DNA from 2 places in the Georgenia sp. Marseille-Q6866 genome. Region 2 is predicted to be linked to the other one. Evidence: riboswitches for the same ligand, from Rfam matches in the RefSeq annotation. Region 2 holds a riboswitch; the other holds the start of a gene.
The links. A riboswitch is a leader RNA that binds a small molecule or an ion and turns the genes downstream of it on or off. The one in region 2 is predicted to bind S-adenosylmethionine.

Region 1 (4,368 bases), on a different contig from region 2:
GCAGCGAGCCGGCCGAGCGCGGCTCTCCAGAAGTCCTTCCACTCGGCCACGGTGGCCGCGTCCGGGAGCCGGCCGTGCTGGACCGCGACCCGCACCTTGCCGGCGCCGGCGGCGAGCTCGACGACGACGCGCGCCTCGCCGTCGTCGTCCGTGAGCCGGGCACGCTTGGGCGGGCTGGCGCTCGCCAGCCGCCAGCCCGGCAGCCACGCCGCGCGCAGTGTGGCGTCGGCCAGGTGGGCGAAGACGTCCTCGGCGGGCAGGCCCACCGTCCTCGAGACGTTGGCGTCGAAGGTGCCGTCCGGGCGCTGCCCCGGCTGCCGCATCCCCCGTGCCTGCTCGTAGCCAACGGTGAGGCTCTGCGCCCACCAGCCGTCGACGCCGTGCTCGGTGACGAGCCACTCGGCGATCCGCTTGTGCGCCCACCCGTCCGCCCCGGCGGCGTCGAGCGCGGCGAACCACTCCTCGCGGGGGCGGCCGGTGGCGCCGGTGACCTTGTCCGCTCCGATGACCTCGTCGTGCCGTCTGGTGGCCATGGGCCCACGCTACGCGGCCCGGGGGACGGCGAAGCACCTCCACCCGCGTCCGGGGGAGGTGCTCACCGGCAGGGGCTCAGCGGCGCACGCGGCTCCCGGCGCCGCCCTCGCTGATGTCACCGTCGACCTTGGCGCCGCGGTAGACGTAGAGGTTGCCGTTGTCGCGCTCGTAGACGTTGCCGTCCACGCGGGCGGTGCCGTAGAGGTAGAGGTGGCCGCGGCCGGACTCCTTGACGTTGCCGTCCACCGTCCCGGCGACGTACACGGCGCCGTCGTGCAGCTCCTCGACGTTCCCGTCGACCGAACCACCGCGGTAGACGTGCACCAGGCCGGTGCTGCTCTCCTTGACGTTGCCGTCGACGTCGCCGTGTACCTGCACGGTGCCCGCGCCGGTCTCCTCGACGTTGCCGTCGACCTCGCCGGTGGCGGCGATGACGACGGAACCGGTCCCGACCTGGCGGAGGTTGCCCTCGACGGTCCCGCGGATGGTGACCGTGCCGTTGCGGACGGTGAGGTCGCCGTCGATCGTGCGCCCGGCGGCGAGCGTGAAGCTCCCGCTGCGGGTGACGTCGTCGGCCTGGGCCGCGGACGGGACGGCGACGAGCATGAGCCCGGCGGCGGTGCCGGCGGCAAGGGTGCGTCGGATGGTCATGGCGATGTCCTGTTCTCGAGGTCCTCCGGGCCGTCCCGGTGGATCGTCACCAGTTCAGCCTCGGCACGTGAGGTCACCGTGAGGAAGCGGTGAGAGCCGTCTCATCGACGGGGCCCGGACGGGGCTCGGGTCTCGCATGCCGGATGAGCCTTGCCCGTGCCGTGACCACGCCGCGACGATCCACTCACCATCCAGAGCGGCCGAGAGTCCTGGCTCGACGACGCCGCAGCAACCCCCCGTCACACGGGTGCGGGTGCTTCCGCCAGGCCCGATGGGAGAGACCTCTTGAGCACCGCTAGCCTCGTGACTGTGCCGCGTGGACGACCGACCGTGTCATTCGAGCTGTACCCGCCACGCACGCCCGCCAGCGAGGCGGCGGCGTGGGGGACGGTCGAGCGTCTGGCCGCCGCGGCCCCCGACTTCTTCTCGGTCACCTACGGCGCCTCCGGCTCCACCCGTGACTCCTCACGCACCCTCGTGCGCCGCATCCTCGCCGAGACCAGTGTCGCCCCGATCGCGCACCTCACCTGCGTCGGCTCCACCCGCGCCGAGCTCACGCAGTTCGTCGACGAGCTCATCGAGGACGGCGTCCGCGACTTCCTCGCGCTGCGCGGCGACCCACCGGCCGGGCAGCCGACATGGGTGCCGCAGCCCGACGGCGTCAACACCACCGCCGAGCTCGTCGCGCTCATCCGGGCGGCGGAGCTGGCGCGCTTCGGCACCACCGGGGCGCTGAGCGTCGCCGTCGCCGCCTACCCCGCCGGGGCCAGCCACACCCGCGCGCAGGACGTCGTCGCCCTGCGTGACAAGCAGGCGGCCGGTGCGGACTTCGCCATCACCCAGGTGTTCTACGACGTGGCCGCCTACGTCGGGCTGGTCGAGGAGGCCCGCGCCGCCGGGGTGGTGCTCCCGCTCGTCGCCGGCATCATCCCGATGACCGACCCCCGCCGGCTGCGCCGGCTGGCCCAGCTCACCGGCGTCCCGGTCCCCGAGGTGCTGCTCGACCGCCTCACCGCGGCCGCCGACGACGAGGAGCGCCACCGCATCGGCATCGACGCGACCATCGCGCTGGTGGACGACGTCGTCTCCGCTGGCGCCCCCGGCCTGCACCTGTTCACGTTCAACCAGTACCGGCCGGCTCTCGACGTCGTCGAGCGCCTCCGCCGCCCGCTGTCCACCACGAGCCCGAGGACGATCTCATGACCGACCCCACCGCACCCCAGCTGCCCGCCGCCACCATCCTCGGCTACCCGCGGATCGGACCACGCCGGGAGCTCAAGCGGGCGGTGGAGTCCTTCTGGGCCGGCCGCAGCGAGCTCGACGACCTCCAGATCGCGGCCGCCGAGCTGCGCCGCCGCCAGCGCGCCCGGCTCGTCGACCTCGGCCTCGCCCCGGACGACGCCTCCATCCCGGGCGACTTCACCTTCTACGACCAGGTGCTCGACACCGCCGTCACGCTCGGCGCCGTCCCGCCCCGGTTCGCGCACCTCCTCGACGACGACGGCGCCCTCGACCTGCCCGGCTACTTCACCGTGGCCCGGGGCGAGGGGGAGCGGCCGCCGCTGGAGATGACGAAGTGGTTCGACACGAACTACCACTACCTCGTCCCCGAGATCAGCCCGCAGACCCGGTTCCGACTGTCCGACGACCGCGTCGAGCGGCTCTTCCTCGAGGCGGCGGCCGAGGGGGTGACCACCCGTCCCGTCGTCGTCGGGCCGGTGACCTTCCTCCTGCTGAGCAAGGCCGTGGCCGCGGAGGACCCGGGCGACGGCGCCGCACCCGCGGCCGCGCCGCCGGAGGGCTTCACGCCGCTGGACCGTCTCGATGACGTCCTCCCCGCCTACGTCGACCTGCTCCACGCGCTCGGTGGCGTCGGGGCGCCGTGGCTGCAGCTCGAGGAGCCTGCCCTCGCGGTGGACTGGGGGGTGCCGCGCGAGCAGGTGCTGGCCGCCGTCGAGCGCGCCTACACCGTGCTGGCGGCGGAGACGACGCGGCCCGAGCGGCCCGCCCTCTTCGTCCCGGTCGCCTACGGGCCGGCGGAGGACGCGCTGCCCGTCCTCGCCCGGACCGGCGTCGAGGCCGTGGGCATCGACCTGGTCCGCGGCGGGGTGCCGTCCGGTGAGGTGCTCTCGCAGCTGGGGGACACCGTCGTCGTGGCGGGCGCTGTCGACGGACGCAACGTGTGGCGGACCGACCTGGACGCCGCGCTCGAGCGCCTGCAGGAGCTCGAGGCGGGACTGCCCGCCGGCGCCGCGCGTGACGGCGGCCTGTGCGTGGCCACCTCGACGTCCCTGCAGCACGTGCCCTACGACGTCGGCGCGGAGACGCGGCTCGACCCGCAGCTGAGCAGCTGGCTCGCCTTCGCCGACCAGAAGGTCGAGGAGGTCCTCGCGCTCGCGACGGCCCTCACCCAGGGCCGCGACGCCGCGAAGGGCGCCTTCGCGGCCGCCGCGGACCGCCGTCGCAGCCGCCTCGAGCACCCGGGTGTGCGGCGGGCGGACGTCCGCGACCGCGTCGCCGCGCTCACCGACGCGGACCGCAGCCGCGCCCCCTTCGCCGAGCGTGCGGCCGCGCAGGCCGAGGTCCTCGACCTCCCGCCCCTGCCGACGACGACGATCGGCTCCTTCCCGCAGACCGTCGAGATCCGCCGCGCGCGGGCCGCGTACGGCCGCGGCGAGCTGAGCGCCGAGCAGTACACGGCCGCGATGCGCGAGGAGATCGAGCGCGTCGTGCGGCTCCAGGAGGACCTGGGCCTGGACGTCCTCGTCCACGGGGAGCCCGAGCGCAACGACATGGTCCAGTACTTCGCCGAGAACCTCGAGGGCTTCGCGGTCACCGAGAACGGGTGGGTGCAGTCCTACGGGACCCGCTGCACGCGGCCCTCGATCCTCTGGGGTGACGTCGCGCGGCCCGCGCCGATCACCGTCGAGTGGTCCCGGCACGCCGCCTCGCTCACCGACAAGCCCGTCAAGGGCATGCTCACCGGCCCCGTGACGATCCTCGCGTGGTCCTTCGTGCGCGACGACCAGCCGCTGGCGGACACCGCGGCGCAGGTGGCGCTCGCGCTGCGCGACGAGGTTGGCGACCTCGAGGCCGCGGGGATCGGCATCATTCAGGTCGACGAGCCGGCGCTGCGCGAGCTGCTGCCGCTGCGCGCCGAGCACCACGCGGCGTACCTCGACT
Region 2 (4,368 bases):
GTCCACCGACGCGGGCAGGGAGGTGGGGGCGGCGGGCTGCTCGGCGGTCATCAACGGTCCTTCGCGGTCGAGTCTGGGGCTCTCCCCATTGTCGACCAGGCGTGCCCGCCGTGGGCGCTCAGCGGGTGTGACCTCCCAGTCCCTGGACGCACCTAGGCCATCCGTCTCAGAAGGGCGGCTCGGCGGCGTCCATGCTGCCGGTGTCCGTCCGCACCCAGGTCACCCGGCCGTGGTGGTCGCGCTGGTAGACGTGACCGCTCGGCGTGATCCAGCGGAAGGTGCCGCCTCCCAGGTGCTCGAGGCGGAACTGGCCGAGCGTCTTGATGGTGTGGTCCGGTCGGCACCCGGCACCGAGGTTGGACGCGCTCGTGGGGCCGTCGGGGAAGGGGACGACGTGGTCGAGGTCGCAGCTGTGGGCCGGGGTGGAGCAGCCCGGGATGACGCAGCTGCGGTCGCGGGCCCGGACGAACTCGGCCAGGGCGGCGGGTGGGCGGTAGCGGGTGCGGCCGACGTCGAGGACCTCCCCGCTCAGCGGGTCGGTGACGATGCGCTGCCAGGTGCCTGCGCTCATCGCCAGCGCGCGGGCGACGTCCGGGGTGATGGGGCCGTAGCCCTCGAGCTCGGCGACCTCGGCCATCGGCAGCAGGCCGTCGTCGGCAGGGCTGTCCCCTGGAGGGTCGTGGGCAGGGCTCGCCCCTGGGGCGTCGTCGGTGTCTCCGGTGAGGTGGTCCCAGCACTCGCCGTACGCGGGGAAGGCACCCTGCGTCTCCGGTGGGAGAACGAGGACCGACAGCGGCACGTCCACCCGGATGACCGCACGCCTGCCGCCGATGGTGCCCACCGGCATGTGGAGCATCCTCAGGTAGTCGCTCACGGGCTGGAGGTCCGGCGTGCCGGTCGCGGCCGACGGGGCCGTGGGCACGCCGTCGTCGGCGTCGACCTCGCGGGAGTCCTCGTCGCCCGCTTCCGCGGCCGCGTCCGTGTCACTCATGTCCGGCAGCCCGATGTAGCCCTGCTCGAGCGCGGTGTGGCCCATGAGGGCGAGGACGTCGGCACGCAGCTGGTCGATGGTGCGACTGTCCCCGGCCGCCTTGGCGCTGCGGGCAGCGGCCTCGAGGGCGAGGTCGAAGCCCGCAGCGTCGGTGGCGGGAAGGAACGCGTGGATCGAGGCCATGCCGTCGGGCAGTGGCCGCGGGTGGTCCACGCGCCGCTCCTCGCGCGCCCGGCGGTGCCGCTGGACCGCCCGGCTGGGGTCGATCGCGATGATCGCCTTCTCCACGGCACGCGCGAGCTGGCTGGGGGTCTGTTGCGGGGCGTCGGGCAGGACGACCCGCTGGACCTCCCAGGCGACGTCCGCCGGCTGCTCCGCCAGGTGACGCGTGAGCACGGCCGCCTTGGCCGGGTCGATGAGCCCCTGCTCGAGGGCGTTCGCCGTCTGGTCGAGCTTGTCCCGGAAGAGCCGTGCGCGCTCGACCATCCGCCGCGCCGTGAACCGCGTGATCCCCAGTCGCGGGGCGAGCTCGGCGGCGGCCGAGTCGGCAGCGATCTTCCCGCCGGGGAGCGGGTGGTGCGGGTTGATGCCGGGCCGCCCGGCGAGGAGACCGCTGAGCTCGGTGACCCGTGCGGCCGCCCACGAGGCGACCCGCTGGTAGCCGGCGACCATCTCCACCAGCGCGTACAGGTCGACGGTGCGTGGGTCGAGAGCCTCGAGAGTCTCCGCCAGGGCTGGCCCCGGGGCCAGGGAGGTGAGCAGGCCACCCAGCTCTGCGCCGTCGTCGTCGTCCGTGTGCCCGCGCCGGCCTGCTGGGAAGAGAGGGTCGGGAGGAGAGGAGGAGCTCGGGCGGGCCGTCGTCCTCGAGTGGGACCTCCTCGGCGCAACGCTCGTCAGGGCCGGCACCGGGCGGGAGCGGGTCGGGCGGAAGGGAGGGAGCTCGGCGGGGCCGTCGTCGAGCACGAGCCAGGGCGGGGACCGGCGAGGTCGGCCGCGCTCAGCCACTGGCCCTGCGTCGCCGCCATCTCGCTCACCACCTCGGTGCTGTGAACCTGATGACTCCACCGTATGACCGCCCACTGACATTCGACCGCGTGACAGTTGACACATGAAGTGAGGCGCCGCTAGCGTCTGCGACAGGTTCAGAGCACCAGTGCGTACCTCGAGTGCGCTAAGCCCCGGCTTGCTGGTCGGCAACCCGCCACGTGCGGTGGGTGCCCCGGGTGATGACCTGGTCCCGCGACCGTCGGGACAACGGAGCGCACCGCGAGAGTGCCAGCACGCGAAGGACGTACCAGGATGACCACGCACCTCAGCCCCCGGCAGATCACCAGCCGTTGCGGCAGCAGCATGTGCATGTGCGGTCGTCCGTGTATGTCGGTCTGAGACATACGGAAGCGACGCCCTCGGCGCGAGCCGCGCTGACGCGTCACCCCTGATCCAAGCCCCCGAGCCGCCGGCGAGTGACACGCCAGGCGCCGGATCCGGCGTATCAGGTCTCACGTCCTTCCCTGCGCCCCAGGCGCTGCGACCTCGATAGGTGCTGCCATGACTGCTGCGTTCCTGCCCACCCGTACCACCGCGACGACCTCGACCACGGCGACGATCGCCCTCGACCTCTCCGGCCTCGGCGCCCCCGCCCACGACCGTGAGGCGGCTGCCGGCCTGCCCGCCGAGCAGGCCAACCTCGTCCGCCTCGCCTCCTACGCCCGTGCGGCCCACAAGGGTGGCGTCTCCTTCGTCACGCTCGGCGAGGACTTCCGGCTCCGCGCCGACGCCGCACCGCGCCCCAACGCCTGGCTCGACCCGGTCATCGCCGCGCGCCGCATCAGCCCGAGCGCCGGCGGCACGGGCCTCGTGCCCACCGTCCAGCTCGGCCGCGCCGACTCGGCCGTGGCCGCCGAGCTCGCGCAGTTCAACCGCAAGAGCGGCTCGTGGGCCGGCCTGCAGGTGGCCCGCGGCGAGCAGGCGCCGGTGGCCGCACTGCCCCAGCTCGGCGACCTCCTCGAGGAGCTCGTCCGAAGCACGGAGGCGCGCTCCAGCCAGCGCCCCACCGTCGTCGTCCCGCTCGAGGAGGAGGCCGACCTCGCCGCCGCGGGTGAGCTCGCCGACGTCGTCCGCCTCCGTGAGGCCGACCTCAGCTGGGCGCGCGAGCTGCGCTTCGCCGTCCGCTCCGCCGCGCGTGCCGCAGGCCGTGGCCCCGTCCGCGTCCTCGTCGACCTGCGCACCGTCATCGCCGCCGACTACGAGTCCGCCCGCGCCCGCGCCGACCTCCTCACCGACATCGCCGGCGGCGACGCCGGGTGGTCGGGTGCGCTCGAGGCCGTCGGCACGGTGGGCGACGTCGTCGCCACCATCGAGCGGTGGGTCGAGGCCGGTGCCGCGGATGGCTTCGTCGTCCTGCCCGGCTCCATCCCCGCCGACGTCCAGCGGCTGCTGCGGGGGATCATCCCGGCGCTCCAGGCCCGTGGCCTGGTGTCGGTCGCCGGGGCGACCACGGAGGCGCAGCCGGTTCCGGCGTGAGCCGGCACCGCGGCCCGACCGCCTAGGTGTGGAGTCCTGGTCCTCCAAGGTCCAGGAGGCCACACCTAGGACGGTGGGGCGGTGGGCAGCGCTTCGTGGGGACCCTCGAGCCAGGTGAGGATGCGGTCGGCCGCCTCGTGAGGAGCGAGGTCGCGGTTGTCGAGCCGCAGGTGCCGGTGCTGAGCGAGGAGACGGGTACCCGGCAGGGGCGGGCCGCCGTCGGGCCGGGGACCGGTGTTCATGACGAACCGCTCCATCTCGCGGACGTTGGCGTCGGACCACTCGACGTCCCGCTTGGACCGCTTGTCGGCGAGCCGCAGCTCGGTCCGGTTCCGCTCGAGGCGTGTGTCGAGGTCGGCCGCCAGCTCGACGAACGACACCTCGGCGCCCGCCTCGACATAGGGACGGACCTGCTGGATCAGCTCGTCGAGGTCGGACTGCAGGTCCAGGCCCCAGACGTAGGTGAGCAGCAGGTCGGTGCCCGCCACGGCCGCCTCCTGGACGACCCGTGCGCGCCACTCGGTGAGCAGCCGGGTGAACGGGGGCGTGCCGTAGTCGAACACTTCCAAGAGCGGCTCGATGAGCGCGTGGTTGTGGAAGAGGCGGAAGGTGCTGCGCCGGGCGACCTCGCGCCCCACCGTCATCTTGCCCACGGCGGGAGGGCCGAAGATCACGAGCAGGCGCATGGCGCGACTCTGCCACAGGCGGTCGCCTCGTGATCCGGCCAGGGTGCGATGATGGGTCGATGCCCGGCGTCGTGGTCCTCACCGACTCCACGGCCTCGCTGTCGCCGCAGACGGCGCAGGAGCTGGGCATCCGGGTGGTCCCGCTGCGCGTCCTGCTCGACGGCGCCG

Region 1: it holds a riboswitch for S-adenosylmethionine, as region 2 does, so the genes downstream of both, ACWPXV_RS06300 (methylenetetrahydrofolate reductase) here and ACWPXV_RS15100 (hypothetical protein) in region 2, are expected to answer to the same signal.

What each region holds. Positions count from the first base shown of each region.
Region 1 is NZ_CBCOOR010000005.1:124,602-128,969, reverse strand. It holds gene ACWPXV_RS06310 (hypothetical protein) at 1-533, opposite strand, end outside; gene ACWPXV_RS06305 (bactofilin family protein) at 610-1,185, opposite strand; SAM riboswitch class I at 1,369-1,463, shown strand; gene ACWPXV_RS06300 (methylenetetrahydrofolate reductase) at 1,516-2,388, shown strand; gene metE (5-methyltetrahydropteroyltriglutamate--homocysteine S-methyltransferase) at 2,385-4,368, shown strand, end outside.
Region 2 is NZ_CBCOOR010000022.1:16,555-20,922, forward strand. It holds gene ACWPXV_RS15090 (flavin reductase family protein) at 1-51, opposite strand, end outside; gene ACWPXV_RS15095 (DUF222 domain-containing protein) at 167-1,996, opposite strand; SAM riboswitch class IV at 2,131-2,255, shown strand; gene ACWPXV_RS15100 (hypothetical protein) at 2,540-3,514, shown strand; gene ACWPXV_RS15105 (AAA family ATPase) at 3,580-4,200, opposite strand; gene ACWPXV_RS15110 (DegV family protein) at 4,260-4,368, shown strand, end outside.